Regions from separate parts of the Paenibacillus sp. N22P23 genome, predicted to be linked through region 1. Evidence: riboswitches for the same ligand, from Rfam matches in the RefSeq annotation. Region 1 holds a riboswitch; the other holds the start of a gene.
The links. A riboswitch is a leader RNA that binds a small molecule or an ion and turns the genes downstream of it on or off. The one in region 1 is predicted to bind cobalamin.

Region 1 (8,163 bases):
AATATAGAAAATTGACGAACGGGTGATAGCTGGAGAAGGCGTCTTTCATGACTTCCCACCGCCGCCGGCTTGTGCAGCATAAGAATCGCCAACATCTCGGCCCAAATCGCATGTGTACACCCACTCGATCACATCGCCCTGCTTCAGCTGATACCGGCTTGCACCGTAGTTCGGAAACCATCCATTTACGTTGTACATCCACCCGGATAACTCCCCGCAGTCAAATTCATAGAGGTTATTGATCCCTTCAATATAGGCGGAGTTGTACATAGGCGTATTCTCGAACTCCATCGGAATTTTGTTCTTTTTCATTTCACGCTGCAGCACGTTAAACACGGATTCACCTTCATAGAACGTCACTTCCTGTGACTTGAAGATCACGCCATCCTTAGGTACGAGCTCGACTTTCTCGGCATCCAATTGATCCATATGATCCAGAATCGTTGCACAGCTCACGGAGAGATACGCCGTCATCACCCTATCGGAAACTTCAGCTTTCTGTGGATCAATGGGAGCTGGCTTGCCTTCCGGCACGGGATCGGTAAGATACTGATCCTTCCCTGCATCCGGCTTGATTACAGGAGCCTTCGCGTCCATTGAAGGAGGTTTGGTTGCCCCCTTTGCCGGTGGTAATGGCTTCGTCTGGGATGACGATGAGGATGTGCTTGGCTTAGGCTTCACCGATTGTTCGGGCTTAGACGAGGCTTTCACTCCCTCACTTGAGGTAGCCGGTTCATCATCAGATTCTTCGGCGGTTTCCTTGACGATTGTGGGAGATTTCTCATCCGTTGTTGGTTCAGGCTCCGATTCAGATTCAGATGAAGGTGCTGCCGCTGGTGGAAGCACTGCTTGATCCGCCGTTTCCGTCGCTTTTTCAACGGCATTACGCTCACTCTTCGTGGCCGAAGAAGGCCCGCTGCTATAGAAAGCGATAATAAGGACGATTGCAACAATTGCCGCCGCAACAAGTTTCGTTCGGGTTTGTTTCATGTTCATCTTTACGCCTCTTTACACTAGTTTTGCCGATCGCAGCATGCGGTAGAGCATCTCCGCAATCTCGGCGCGCGTGACAAATGTAGTCGGAGCAATCGTCAGCATCTCCTGCGATAAAATGTTCTCCCTATAGCAGAAAGCAAGCGCCGTTCTTGACCACGGCGCGGTTAAGGTGTAATCACCGAATTGTGCAAGCATATCTCGAACTTCGCTGTTAACCATCGATGTATCCAACCCGCACAGCTTTGCCGCATTTGCGATCATGACAGCTGCTTCCTGCCTCGTGATGGTACGACTCGGTGAAAATGCAGCAGCAGAGGTTCCATTCACAATGCCGTACGTGTAAGCCGTACCCACTGCACCTGCATACCAGCTCGTGGCTGATACATCGTTGAAGACTTGCGCCGCATTCGGAGTAAGCCCGAGACCGAGACCCTTGGTCACAATAGCCGCGAATTCTGCCCGCGTCATCGTTCGATTCGGCGCAAAACCATTGGCACTCATTCCGCTGATGATACCTCTGGATGCAAGTGATTCGATCGCAGACTTATTCACATGTGCACGGATATCGGAAAAGGTTTTGCCAGCGTTAATAACCGGCATGGCTTTAATCGCTTTATTTTTATTCGGCAATCCCACACTCGCTTGATGACTTGTGGATAACAACGGGACGACATCGTCCATTCGATACATGCTCGACTGCCCTGCTGCCGCTCTCTGGTAATTGACGAGCCCGTATAACGCCTGCTCCGTCGACATGCCCGATACACCGCTACCGTCTGCCGTGTGCCGGAAACCTTTTCCCTTGGCATAGTAAGACAGCAAATCATCCAGAACCGTTTTACCGTTCTTGACGAATCGGCTGTCGTCGATTGGGATTCCGAGCTCACACAGTGCCATGAGCACCTGCACGGTGCTCTCTGCGTTTTTCACACCTAAGCTCGCATAGCCGCCACCACTGTCTTGAATCCGTGAAAGGGTCGCAATCGCCTTCTCTGTTGCGGTCTTTACGCCCGTTCGATTCTGATACTTGGCAAGCGCCTGCAGCGCCATGCCCGTTATGTCGGGGTCCGCTGCCGTTCCGGAAAGCGCGAAGCCCCCATCCTTCAACTGCCGCAATAGAATGTCATCGATATACATGTCTCTGGTTGCGTGTGTACGGGCAGCTTTATTGAAGGGGACCTCATAATTGCCGCTATCCAGCGCAAGAAGTGCAAAGATCGGGCCGTTAATCCCTTGCCAAACCGTTTTGTCGAAATCGCTCAAAGGCAGGAGCAGATTATAGCCGGCAACATTCGCAGGATCTGCACCGATTGCCCTTAATGCCAGAATTAGCCGAGAGTACTCGGTATATTTCTTATCGTGAAGATTACCTTTGTTCGCAAGGACAACTTGTTCGACACGGCTGTAATAAGCATCATAATAGCTTTGCGGTACACTGTAGCCGGAACGCGCAAGTCCGATAATGGCCCACTCACCGCCAACAGAGCCGAATTGTGGTTCTTTTACCGTGGTCAGCATGTATTCGGCCGTTTCCTTGACGGCACTGTCCACATCTTTGATGGATGCTGCTGATGATGCTGCGGACACACCGATGGAACCTATAATCGCAGTGCCCAGGCACAGAACGATCAAGAGGGACACTAGCTTGGCATACTTGTTCATAACTGCCTCCTTCGTGGTTTGGATAAACAAAAAAAAGCCCTTGATTCATTAAGAATCAAAGGCAGCCAGCGTCGTCAACTACAAGCAAAGACAACAAAAAAGCACCGCCTCCATCATCCGTAGAGTCTGTGAAATCAAATCAAGGCAGGTCTCCTGGCTATGCGTCAACGCTTCTCTATGCCTTCCCGGCTTATGGGCCAGTGGCAAATCCTAGATCAGCTCTTCATTTACAGTGGCGGGACCGCGCCGGATTTTCACCGAACTTCCCTATTAAGCAGCGCTTATCGACTAAGCGTGCACCTTGACTAGTTCTATTCAATTGCTATTCATACTATAGAAGAACGATGGTTTTGTCTATCCATTGCCGCTATGGCAAAAACAAAAGGGCGCCCGCAAGGAGCGCCCTTCTTCTATCCATACTTATTCTACTCTTCTGCTGTCAGCGCCTGCAGAAGTGCCAAGGCATCCTCATGCTCAGGCTCTTGAACCAGTGCCTCACGCAAGTATGCCATCGCCGCTTCCTTATCTCCCTGCTCATAGCTGCATATCGCCAGACAGAATAAGACAGTCGGAACGGACTCATCTTCATCGGTTTCAATCGATAAGCTCAAGAACGCCTTCGCGTCATCGTAGAACTCCATCTCGAATAGCAGCAAACCTGCGTCCAGCGCCAAGTCATAACGCTGCTCCATCACATAGAACGATGACCACATGATGTGTATGCCATTTTGAATATCCAGTAATTCTTCTTCGCCAGCCTCGGGCAGCAGAGCTGAAATTTGTTTCGTGCATTGGATAAAGAACTCCGCATCATACCCACCCAGCCGCCAGAAGGCCAATATTTGCTGCAGCCCCATCGTGCCAATATGCTGGTCGACCCACTCCTTCATACTGAAGAACTCATCCGGCCCAAAGCGTTCTACAAACCGCCGAAAAGCCAGCCTTGTATTGGCATAACGCATCGGTGATTCCAGCATGAGAATACAGCCGACATTAATCGCGTTATAATGATGCTCCTTCGTAAAGAGCGACAGTGCACCTCTTTGCTCCAACACATGTTGAATCGCATGATAGTTTGCATTTAGCGAGAAGCTGCCATGATGAAAGAACTCCGGCGGCTCGGCAAGGTTCCAGTGCTCCAGCCGATGGTCGCCTTTATCCGCCGTGATCAACAGAAACCCTGCCTGTGACAGCTGCTGAAGCCGATCCAATAAGGTCAGCCCGGCTACCGGAAACAGGATATAAGAATCATCTAGCTCCTGCACATACATCGTGATCAGATCATGATAGGGGTAGGTTGCTTCTTTGTATGCAGGCGCCAAGCGATTCACGTAATTCAGCTTCATATGTTTGATGGTTTCTGATGTCGTAAGCTCCTTGAGATTATCCGGAAACTCGACACTGATATCGCACTCATAGACTTCTCCATCACTAACATAAATCAACTCTTGCGGGATCACATCAAAGAAATAATTGGCGACGATCAGCAGCGGCTGCTTCAAATCACCCGGACGTATCGTAGTTTGCGCTACGGCCAAGTGCACTTCTGTATCGGCTACAGCATCAAACCTTGCAAAATCAAGCAGTCCCTCCTGAATGAACGGCTGCATGGCGGGATGATTCTGCCAAGCCACTACGTTCTTGGCTGCCAGGTCGGTCATCACATATCGGAACGGCGGCAGCTCGATACCGGCATAATCGCGCAGCTCGCACAGTTTATGCAGGGTGTGAAACGCAAGGCGCCCTGCACCCGCACCCAATTCAATAATTGTCACCGGTTCAGCAAGATCCCCCGTACCCGCCCGATCTTGAAGAAATCCGAAAATCATCTCCGCATAAGAGGTAGCCATCATCGGATTACTCGATATATATTGCGGGACTTGGTCATTGTTCCAAGCCTTCATGCCTTCTTCTTCGTAATAATTGCGCTGCAAATCCCAAATTGGTGCTTCGCTGAAGCGAAACTGCTGTCGGTTATGTTCTGCCATTCACTGTAGACCTGCTTTCTATGTCACCATTAAGGGAACGAGTATGGACGAAAGTATCTCTTAATATGTAGCACTACTTTACGAAAATAGCAAAAGGGACGCCACAATTGGCGCCCTTTGTTACAGTTATTGATCCCTACATGACGAGATGGTCATCAGGCATGCAGCTTCTCATCCTTCGGCAGGAATATGGCGAGAATGCCGAGCAGCGGCAAGTACGCGCATAGCTTCATCATATATTCAATGCTCGTCGCATCGGCGATCCAGCCCAGAACAGCCGAGCCCAAGCCGCCGATACCAAATGCAAGCCCGAAGAACAACCCTGATACGAGGCCCACTTTGCCGGGCAGCAGCTCCTGCGCAAACACGACAATGATGGAGAACGCCGATGACAGTACGAACCCCGCACAGATACACATTACGCATGTCCAAAATAAGTCGCAATACGGCAGCAGAAGCGAGAACGGCGCGGTACCGAGAATCGAGAACCAAATGATGTTTTTCCGGCCGTAGCGGTCGGCAAGCGGTCCGCCAAAGAATGTGCCTGCCGCGGCTGCCGCCAGAAACGCAAACAGAAATAACTGCGCATGCTGCACGGAAACCCCGAACGAATCCATTAAATAAAAACTATAATAGCTGCTTAAGCTGGACATATAAATATGCTTCGATACCACTAAGAAAACAAGAATAACGATGGCCCAGGTAATTTGTTTCTGCGATAATCCGATTCTCGCAGCAGCAGAACCGTTCTTAACGCTCGATGCTGCTTTCTTCTTGGCTCCTGCGGAACGTATTTGCAGTCCATAATCCCGATACCAACGTGCGACGTAGGTCTGAATCAGAATGGCTGCGATCGCCGCAATGGAGAACCATAGGACGCTGATTTGCCCGAGCGGCACGAAGATCGCAGCACTCATAATCGGTCCGAGCGCACCGCCAATATTGCCGCCAACTTGGAATATCGACTGTGCCAGCCCTCTTTGACTACCTGCAGCCATATAGGCTACTCGCGAAGATTCGGGATGAAAGATAGCCGACCCGATGCCGATCATCATAACGGCGATCACGATATACGCATACTCGGGTGCTAACGCGAGCGCTACAACGCCGACCAGCGTAAAGCACACTCCTAGTGGCAATATAAAAGGCCTTGGCCGACGGTCCGCATACATACCGACCATCGGCTGAATGACCGCGGCCGTAATGTTCATTGCGAAGGCGATAAACCCGATCTGTTTATAGCTTAAATGCAGCGAGTCGCGCAAGATTGGAAACAGCGCCGTTACAGTCGATTGCATCGTGTCATTCAGCAAGTGAACGATACTTATCGCAAATATAATCGGAAAAACGGTAGCGCCCACCGGAATCGATTTGGTTAATGCTTTTGCCACTTTGAGGTCCCTCCCCTAATCAAGTTCAAACAACCTTATAATAAATGCATCTTCGCTTCTGCCTCATCCCAAGCGACCGTATACCCGTGACCCTTCGCGCAAAATATCGACGACGAGCTGTACAGCGGGTCCGCATCCTTCCGGTAATTCTTCTGCTCAATCACCGCTTGTTCATTATGACAACGATCATAACCGCCGAAGACGAAGTGCGCAATCCCTCTGCCATGCGTAAAAGAAGCCAGCTCCGTGCTGTAGTCCATGAAAGTAGCAACAGGCACTATGCCCGTAATGACTGCGTGCGTAGTTGTCGTTATCGGCGGCTCGAACACTCCTGAGGCCCGTTGAACATCGGATAACACGCGGCCCATGTAGTCGATTTCCACTTTGATCTTATACTCGTAATAAGGCTCAAGCAGGATGTTGTCGGTTTTCTCCAGCCCTTGTCTTAGCGCACGGAACGTTGCCTCGCGAAAATCGCCGCCATGCGTGTGCTCATTATGGCCGGCGCCCGTAAGCAGCGTCACCCGAATATCAGTGAGCGGCATGCCTGTTAAGAGCCCATGGTGGTCGCGTTCGTAGAGATGCGTCTTGACTAGATTTTGATTGCCAATGCTCAGATCGTTCGCGTGACATTCATTCATGAACGTCAATCCACTGCCTCGCTCACCCGGCTCCAGGCGCAAATGCACCTCGGCATAATGCTTAAGCGGTTCGAAATGACCGTATCCGTTCACAATCGACGTGATGGTTTCTTTGTACAGAATTTCCGGGCTGCCGAAAGAGACGGCGAACTGGAATCGTTCCCTTACGAGCTGCTCCAGCACTTCAAGTTGGATGAGACCCATCACATGAATGTGGATCTCCTGCAAGCTTTCCTCCCAGATGACATTCAAGGACGGATCCTCAGCATTCAGCACCTGGAAGGCTTTGAGCACATCCTTCACATTCAAGGATTCGGCGAAAATCACCTTTGCCGTAAGAGTAGGCACCATATCGTAGACCAGTTTGTCCGAATAGAGGCCCAAGCCTTGCCCCGCCTCGGCGCTTGAAAGTCCGGTCACCGCAAACAGATCACCTGCCGAAACCTGATCAACCGCCTGCGACTTGCTCCCGTTAATCATGTGGAGCCGTGTCACTTTCTCGCATATCTGATCTTCTCCGCTCCCATAACACAGCTCATCACGCACCTTCAGCGTACCGCTCAAAGCCTTGATATAGGTCAAACGCACACCGTTATGGTCATGACGAATTTTATAGACACGCCCTCCGAAAGGGGCTTGATCGTCATAATTCACTGTAGTCAGCTGATGCAGTTGATCCATGAATTCGATAACGCCTACATCCTGCAATGCCGATCCGCTTGCACACGGGAAGAGCCTGCGCCCGCGAATCTGATCCTGCAGCGTTCGCAGCCAGAACGCATTGTCTTCCGTCCCTGCGAGAAACGTGTCTAACAACGTTTCGTCCCGCTCCGCCATGCATTCCATCACTGCTTCTCCGACTATGCCATCTGCAAATTGCCCGGTAATCATACAGGCATCCGCTGTCAGATGCATGCGAATTTCTTCGAGGACTCGGTCTACATCTGCACCGATCCGATCGGTTTTATTAATGAATAGGAACGTCGGGATACGACGATTATGAAGCAGCTGCCAGACCGTCTCGGTATGCCCCTGAATACCTTCAACTGCGCTGATGACGAGGATCGCAGCATCCATCACCTGGACCGCCCGCTCCATCTCCGGCGAGAAGTCGACATGCCCCGGCGTATCGATCAGATAATAGGTAGCTCCCTTGTAGGTTATGACGGCTTGATCCGCGAACACCGTGATTCCTCTTGCCCGCTCGATGTCATGGCTGTCGAGATAGGCATCTTTATGATCGACTCTACCGCGCTCCCGAATGCTGTGCGTATGGTACAGCAGCTGCTCGGCCAAAGTGGTTTTGCCTGCATCCACGTGAGCGAACATGCCAATTGTTTTACGATTCATCGTATCAATCACCTTGATTTCACTATGGGATTACTTTCGGTCACACCTGCCCATTATCATATCACACCACGCACGGCGGCGAGCCGAATGTTGAGTTTGTTGTGCAAAAGAAAAACCTCCAAGACCCTTGGTCTT
Region 2 (8,163 bases), on a different contig from region 1:
CGCGCGTTCTAATACGGTATAGGCGGTATCGCCTGTTTGCAAAGCAACTTGCGTGCTTCCTAAGATCGTTCCCTTCTGTGTATCACCGGTAACGGACAGGGTTGCATATTGTGTTGTAGGAGGCGGGTTTTCTCCATCTCCGCCATCCGGAGGAGTAGGCGATTGCACAACAATGGTCAGAGGCTGCGTGTGTCGTACAAGACTTGGCGCACTGTCCGCACGGTAACCGGTCACTTCAAGCGTATAGCGGCCTGCTGCATCTATGCCTTGATTAAACGCAGCTTCTCCGCTCGCATTCGTTGTGACGGTTCTGCCACCTATGGTTACTTGTACTCCAGCGGCAGCAGAAGTTCGCACTTCACTTTCGGTACCGTTCCAGAACGATCCCGTCTGCATGACCGCAACGTTGAAGGCTTTTCCTGCTTCCGGTGTTGCTGGCGACAACTTCACCGACTTCACAAGTGCCGTGTCAGCACCCGCATAATAGACCGCAACTTTGTCGCCCTTCTGCAAGGTGTAGCCATCCATCCCGACTGCCGGGAAACTCCAATTCCCATCACGGTAAACGTCGAACATCCAGCCGTTATTGCCGCTGGCAGCAATTCCATTAATGGAACTTACGTACTTGCCATACGAAGAGTCGGTAACTTCTACAGGTACTTGATTCTGCTGGAGAAGAGAGGTCAATGATTCCAATACGTTACCTTCATCAACCACACCTGCCGCAATTGGACCCGCAGGTCCTTCAACCAATAAGCTTGTGGGCTTCACGATTTGATAGAGCTGCCCCTTGCCGCCGACAAACATCTCATAAGCCGCTAGGGCTTGCAGCGCTTGTTCAGTCGCCATGGCATCTGTAGCAGCATTCGGATCCACAACATGCAAGAATCCGCCATCAGGCTGCATAAACGTGAACAACTTATCCAAGAGCGTAATCCCATTCTTCGTGAATGGCGCACTTGTCGGATCAATGCCATTAGTAGTAAGGGCAATAATCGCCTGCGAGACGCTCTCACTTGAATCAACGATGGTGCCAAAATAGTCGGATGGATAGCCGCCGCTATTCGCATCCTGATTACTGGACAACCATTGGACCGCTTTCTGCCCGGCAGTCTGCACATCGGTTCGATCCATGTAAGGCGCCAGCGCCGTTAATGACATTGCGGTCATATCGGGATCGCTGTCACCTGTATCTAAAGCAAAGCCTCCGTCCTCATGCTGCCTGGTTAATATGGCGGCAATGAGCTTCTCCCGATTCCATATCGCTTCATCCGGCGTTTTGTAAGCTCCCGAATCTAGAGCAATTAACGCGAAGTCCAGCCCGTTTAAGCCTTGTGCTTCCATAACTTCGCTGTTATAGATATTCTCTACGAAATTGATACCTGCGTAATCCGTTGCATCTTCATAGAGTGAGGATAAGGCGATCGTGATTCGCTCATAATCGGTCACATACGCATATTCCGGATATTGATTCATAAAAGATATGGTTTCCGGCAACTTCGTAGTCAAATAGCTGTCTGGAACTTTGCGGCCTTCACGGGCTAGAGCTACAACCTGCCATTCGGAGATACCCATCCAATTGCCGTCTCCAAGCAGCCAGTCACTTGCCCATCCATACGGCACGCGGGCACCGAAATCGTAAAGTTTCCCACCGTCTTTCTTAAACTTCTCGAAGGCCACAAGCGCTTGCAGCGCCTGCTCCGTCGCCATGCCGTTCGATTGACCCGTCGGCGTATGCGAGAATGTCCCGTCCGCCTTCCTGAATGACAACAAACGGTCGATGAGATGGATACCATTCTTGGTAAAACGAGCCTCCGTCGGATCTATACCCAGTGACGTGAGTGCAATAATGGTTTGCGAGACGCTTTCGCTATTATCCACGCCGTAGGATTTGTAGCCTCCGTTATCAAGTTGGCTGCTTGATAACCACGTGACAGAAGCGGCAATGACCGTCTGAACCGCCGCTTGATCGACATAAGGAGCCAACGCCGTGAGCGTCATACCCGTCATATCCGGATCACTGGTTGCGCCACCGAAGCTGAATCCGCCGTCCGACTTCTGCTTCTTCAGCACTTCCGCGACTAGCTTCTCTCTCGTCCACACAGCTTGATCTGGGATGGAATAATCGCCGCTGTCCAATGCGATAAGTGCAAATATCAATCCGTTCAATGCTGGAGTAGTCGGATAATTGTAGATACGCTCAACCAAATTATAACCCGCGAACTTCGTCGCATCCTGGTGAGCTGCGGTTAATCCAATCACCGTTCTCTCATAGTCCGTTATGGATGATAATGCACCTTTACCGGCAACAAGTTTCTTATAAAGTGCGGATACATAGTTGCTTGGAACAGTTTCGCCTGCCGCCGCAAGACCAGCTGCCTGCCAGTCTCCTAAACTGGATGCGCCAAGCACAGATTGAACGGTGCCATCGATCGCCGCCTCTACCTGCTCAAGCAGCGGGTCGGGAGTCACTTCCACATCTTCCGCATAAACGGTAAATGAAGGACCAATTACAGAAATAAACAATACTGCCGCAAGCATGAAAGCCAGCCAGCGCTTACCTTTCAACTTACTTGAATAATGAACTACATGAGATCGCATATCCATCCTCTTCTCCACTTCATTACTAGATTCTGCACACGGTATGCATAGCTTCGCCAATCAACAAAAAAAGCCGCCCCAAAACAGGGCGGCTCAAACAGATACTGAAATCACGCATAGCAATATAAGCAATAAAGCTCCATTACGAGATTATGCGCGTTCATGATCATTTCCAATTCCCACCCCCCGAAGAATTAAGAAACATTCGCGTAAAGGCAGGTCTCCTGGCTCATGAATCATCGCTTCTCCAGCCTTCCCGGTTCGATAAGAACCAGTGGCACCGTGTGGAGTCACTCCTCAATTACAGTGGCGGGACCGCGCCGGCTTTTAACCGGACTTCCCTTTTAAGCAAGTTTGTTAGGCAACAAACTGCACCTTTTACGGATCGTATGTATTCAATTTTCTTGTCCATCATAACGGCAATCGATAACCTTGTCTATGAAATTTATAATGTTTTCGTCATAAAAACACTGTACGGGTCTAAAATATAATCCGCGAATGGCTCACACTCTTCGAAGCCCAGACTGGCATATAGCTTCATGGCAGGCTTGAACGATTCCATCGATCCCGTCTCCAAGCTTAGCCGAGTATACCCTCGTTTCTTGGCTTCTTCGATCATATGTTCAAGAAGTCGCTTCGCAACCCCTTTTCTTAAATGCTGCATCGAGGTTCGCATCGATTTGATTTCTCCGTGTCCCGCATCCAATTCCTTGATGGCTCCGCAACCTAGTAATTCATCCTCTTCCCAAGCGCTCCAGAACGTAATATCAGGTTGTTTTAGCCCATCAAGATTAAGTGCATGCATGCTTTCCTCAGGAGATTGCTCGGCCATACTTTGAACATGTTCCTTTATTAGCGCAATGATTTGGGCTCCGGTTAGATCATCGATTCTGATTTCCATGTATCTACACTCCACTGTCTGTAGGATTTAATCAACCCATTATACTAGCCCTGCCAAGTGAAGTCGATATGCATTCTACTACAAGGCTACTTCTTACTACCGCTCACCTGGATAATCAATTTTCCCTTTGCGTTGCCTTCTCCGAGTTGCCTCAGTGCATCGGCAGTTTGGCTTAAGGGGTATATCCGATCAATTACAGGTTTGATTGTGCCAGACTTGTAGAGCTGCCTGATGAAATCTTGATCATCTCTGCTTGGTTTGTGCAATAAGAGTCTCATCGTCTTACTTCCGGTTCGTTTAACCCAGGCACCGAGAAACAGAAGCTGGATGATTCGAGCCGTTGAACCGCCAATCATGACATAAGTGCCTGTAGGCGATAAGGCTCGTTTGTAGTCAAACATGGAGCGAAAGCCTGCCACATCCAGAATCAGATCATAACATTGACCATTATGCGTAATATCCTCTTTCGTATAATCAATAACATGGTTCGCGCCTAGCGATCGTAAGAGATCCAATTTACTGCCATGGTCTACAGCCGTAACCTCAGCTCCGCATGACTTGGCAATCTGAAGCGCAAATGTCCCCACACCTCCACCAGCACCGTTAATGAGTATCTTGTGCCCTTTCTGCAGCTCGCCTTTTATTCGAAGACCTTGTAAAGCAAGAACAGCTGCTTGCGGTATGGCTGCAGCTTCCTCGAATGTCATGCCTCTGGGCTTAAGCGATAACGCAGACTCTCTGGCACATACATATTCTGCAAAACCGCCCCAGCTGCACCCCGAAATATCGCCGAACACCTCATCACCTGCACGCAGTTGCTTCACATCTTTGCCAACTGCTTCAACTCGACCTGCAATGTCCGCTCCGAGAATACGGAATCGAGGTCCACGAAGCCCACCTAGGCGGACCAGATACGGAACTCCTCTAAGCAGATCCCAATCCCACGAATTAACGGACGCCGCATGTACCTGAATAAGTACTTCATTGTCCTTAGGAGTAGGCTTTGGCACCTCCTGTAGGGATAGAACTTCTGTTTTTCCGTAGGATGTGTACACGATTGCTTTCATCATCATCAGGAGCACCTCGATCCGTGGATTCTATCGATCATACGCAAATTCATCTTCTAGAATCGAGTATTGATAAGAGTCATGCCACTTCCCTTTATGCCGCATATGTTCCCTCAAATGTCCTTCGAATTTCATTCCGATTCGCTGCATCACGGTAGCAGAACCTACGTTATCCGGGCGACACGTTGCATACATGCGATGAAGTCCATGTTCACGAAAACCGAACTGCAGTAAGGCTGCAGCCGCTTCAGTCGCATAGCCTTTACCCCAGAATGCGTGATTGAAGCAATAACCCAGTTCAGCTTGTAATGCGTTTCCAATGTGAATGCCACATCCGCCGATCAACTCCCCGTTTTCTTTAAGAACAACGGCAAATTCAAAATCCAAGCGCGGCTGTTGTTTCTGCGTTTCAATGACGCTATCGAGATAGTTCTGCGTATCTTCGATTGTGTTTGGCCCCCAGATGGTATGCGTACAAACCAATGGATCTGATGCATATGCATGAACAGCTTCCAGGTCGGAAGCAATAAATTCTCTTATCATTAACCGCTTTGTTTCCATCATGCCATGAGGCCTCCTATTTTGGGTGAAATATCCATCGATCAATTCGCAACAATCGGTATACATAATTATAGTTATGTAAACCATTTCTATCGAGTAGTGTTTGATGTATAAATATACACCCCTTGTCTCAGCAATTAGCTAGAACTACCTGCTGGACACTTACAAGTCACTCCTCTATCTATTACCTAATTTGATCATAGCAAATAAGGGGGTAGTCGGGTATACCAACTATCCCCTATTTCACATCACGTTAATCCTGTTTGACTTTCTTCCGTCTACGGAAAGAAACGCCGCCAAAACCACAGATGACTGCGATATAGAAGCCTGCGTCGTACCACCAGCCTGAATTAAGAGCTTCATAAACTCTAATATGGGGTTTAAAGATGCCAATAATGAGCGAAATCGGTGCGATCCATCCGTGCCAGATTCCCCAGAAGAAACCTGCAGGATGAGCCACATTATTCGTCCCGTCTCCAGGCACACATCCCGTTAATGAAAGAACTGTTACGAACATCATCCCTGTTAGGAGTACATATCTTGCTTTCATGTCCCTTCCACCTTCCTCAATCACGTGATCCATCGTTGAATATTCCTGTTATATCGTGGATTTTTATGCATATTTATGATCGTATGTAAATCCACAGCATCAGTACCCGATGGGAGTGTCGATCATTCTGAAATGGCTGATTCTTTCTCTACTTGCAGTTGTTATGCTAGTTGGTTGTGACACGAATGCAAACCAAACTGCTATGGTCACAGAGGAACCACAGAAGACCCTTGCTAAGAACATGACCGCACACCAGAAAGATATTTTCCAAGAAATTCTTGCACGGGTACTGCGCAATCGCAACAATCTGACACCTGAAACGCATCGACAATTCTGGGAACTGGTGGACGAGGTTGGAGCAACGGAGGAAGAATTGGCAACGATGAAGGACTTGCTGGCAGGCCCTATAGTCATTTATATGAAGTATTTCTTCGAGGATGCCTTGATTTCGTTAGAGCAAGGTAAACCGTACAAATCGGATGAACGGGAACACTATGAACAACATCTGAAATCGCTTGAAGCGATGAACGATTATCGAATTGAGGAAAACAATGCACTCATGGAACAAATCGCCTATAAACAGCCGATCCAACAAGGAAGTCAGTCAGCGGTGATGGACGAGGCGATGATTCAACAAGCATTAATCAATGTGAATCTTGCAATGGACACGATTAATCAACTGTTTACAAGGCCATAACATAGTGCGTCTCCAAGGAGAGTCCATCTGACTCTCCTTCTTTCATGAATGTGATCGAACCGCCACTGGATGATCGTTTATATAAGCAACTTTTCCCAACTAATTACGTCTAATTATTGAGATTATTTGGGTAGCATTGAGGAGTGGCTATATGAAACCACAAAGTCGTATGCTCATTATTATCACCTTCACCGCGCTTACCTTACTTACCATCCTATTCTTCTATATTCACGGGCTGAAAGATGAGAATACGCCCACGACTCAGAGCATTCCTACTGATAGGACCGAAACCGCAATCCCCTCTCCAACAACTGCTGCTTCTGCTGCAACTCAATCACCGCCTTCTGCAAACCCGGTCTGGAAGCCTCATGAAGGCGAATTTATAGCGGACTCGAAGGACGCGCATATACTCTATAAGAAAGAACAAGCCATGATTTATGTGCAAGATCTTCATCTCTACTACTCGTCAGACGGCACAACTCAGCAGACTTTATATGAATGGAAAGCTCCCCTCCCCTTAGAAGCATGGCTGAATGGAGATTACCTGCTCATAGGGGCTCAACTTACGGAGAACAGCGCTCTAGATGGGATGTCCAATGCAACCGGAGCTTGGATCGCCATACGAATAGAGCCGGCACCTGTCGTTATCGACGAAACAAGTCTCTTCTTTGGCCCGCATGAAGTATTGTCGGTCCGACTTACCGAGGAACCGAGACTTTTTCTCCTTAAAGTTCGCAATGGATCCGGGTTCTCAGAGGAGGTTTTTGATCCGTCACACGATGGCTGGGAGACAATCGATAGAGGAAGAACGGATACCACAGCAACTGAATCTTCACCCCATACTCCGAATTCGCTCGTACTAACAAACAGTCGCGTTTTTCTATTGCCGGAAGGACCAACGGTATACACGTTCCTTGATGAAGGAAGCAGCATCGTCTATTTCAAAGACCCTCACTACCTCGTGAGACGATATGTCGGATATGAGCTGCTGCAAGTTAAACGGATACCATTCTTGGAGGATTCTCCGCAGCTAATCGGATTATTTCGAAATGAAACCGGCGAGGAATTCATGTCATTCCTTAACTATGAGCTCAGCCCTCTTCCGGTGGAACCTAGGCTGTGGCAGGAAGATTGGCAAGCCTTCAACTTCCGTACCTTCACCCATGTTGCGCCAGACAAACTGGAGATTCTTCAGTATAAAGATGAAGTACCAACCGATTCCGAATCCGGAGCTGGATCAGTGTCAGAAATCACTGCCAAATACCCGCCTACATTCACGCAGTTCCCTACCCAAGGGCTCACGTGGATCGCTTCCCGCGGATCCCAAGTTGATTATGAAGACAATGGTAAGATCATCTCACTATCATGGCCTGACCTCATTCATACCGAGGAAGCAGAGTTAGCTTCGCTCGTGTCCGCTCCACTCCAGAATTTCACCATCAAGAACGAGAATCGCAAACCCTTCACAACGTTTAGTCAGCGAATTCTTGAATGGAGCTTCGAGGAAGACAACACAAATGCCGCAATACCACAGGAACTTCATGAAGCAATCGATAAGGTTTATCGAGAAGAAGACTACAGTTATGCCAAAACATTTCGTAAGATTGGCTCCAGTTGGTTCGTTCTGATTGATCGTCATTTCTTTGCATATAAAGCCGGAGAACTTTCAGAAATCGGAGAGCTGCCTGTAACGGTGACCGTTAAGATTGGGGAAGCGGCAGGCGGTGTGGGTGTCAGAGATTTCTTGCGATGGCAGGACAGTTGGATCGTTACGGATACGGAAGCT

Region 2: linked by a shared signal. The riboswitch ahead of AC506A_RS04650 (S-layer homology domain-containing protein) and the one ahead of AC506A_RS27705 (S-layer homology domain-containing protein) in region 1 are both predicted to bind cobalamin.

Annotation. Positions count from the first base shown of each region.
Region 1 covers NZ_JBXENT010000011.1:109,430-117,592, reverse strand. The annotation lists gene AC506A_RS27715 (energy-coupling factor transporter transmembrane component T) at 1-49, opposite strand, end outside; gene AC506A_RS27710 (DUF4430 domain-containing protein) at 46-996, opposite strand; gene AC506A_RS27705 (S-layer homology domain-containing protein) at 1,009-2,658, opposite strand; cobalamin riboswitch at 2,785-2,977, opposite strand; gene AC506A_RS27700 (tetratricopeptide repeat protein) at 3,084-4,646, opposite strand; gene AC506A_RS27695 (MFS transporter) at 4,802-6,037, opposite strand; gene AC506A_RS27690 (GTP-binding protein) at 6,073-8,028, opposite strand.
Region 2 covers NZ_JBXENT010000001.1:942,481-950,643, reverse strand. The annotation lists gene AC506A_RS04650 (S-layer homology domain-containing protein) at 1-2,607, opposite strand, end outside; cobalamin riboswitch at 2,799-2,995, opposite strand; gene AC506A_RS04645 (GNAT family N-acetyltransferase) at 3,047-3,502, opposite strand; gene AC506A_RS04640 (NAD(P)-dependent alcohol dehydrogenase) at 3,589-4,575, opposite strand; gene AC506A_RS04635 (GNAT family N-acetyltransferase) at 4,600-5,133, opposite strand; gene AC506A_RS04630 (hypothetical protein) at 5,384-5,680, opposite strand; gene AC506A_RS04625 (hypothetical protein) at 5,790-6,377, shown strand; gene AC506A_RS04620 (hypothetical protein) at 6,529-8,163, shown strand, end outside.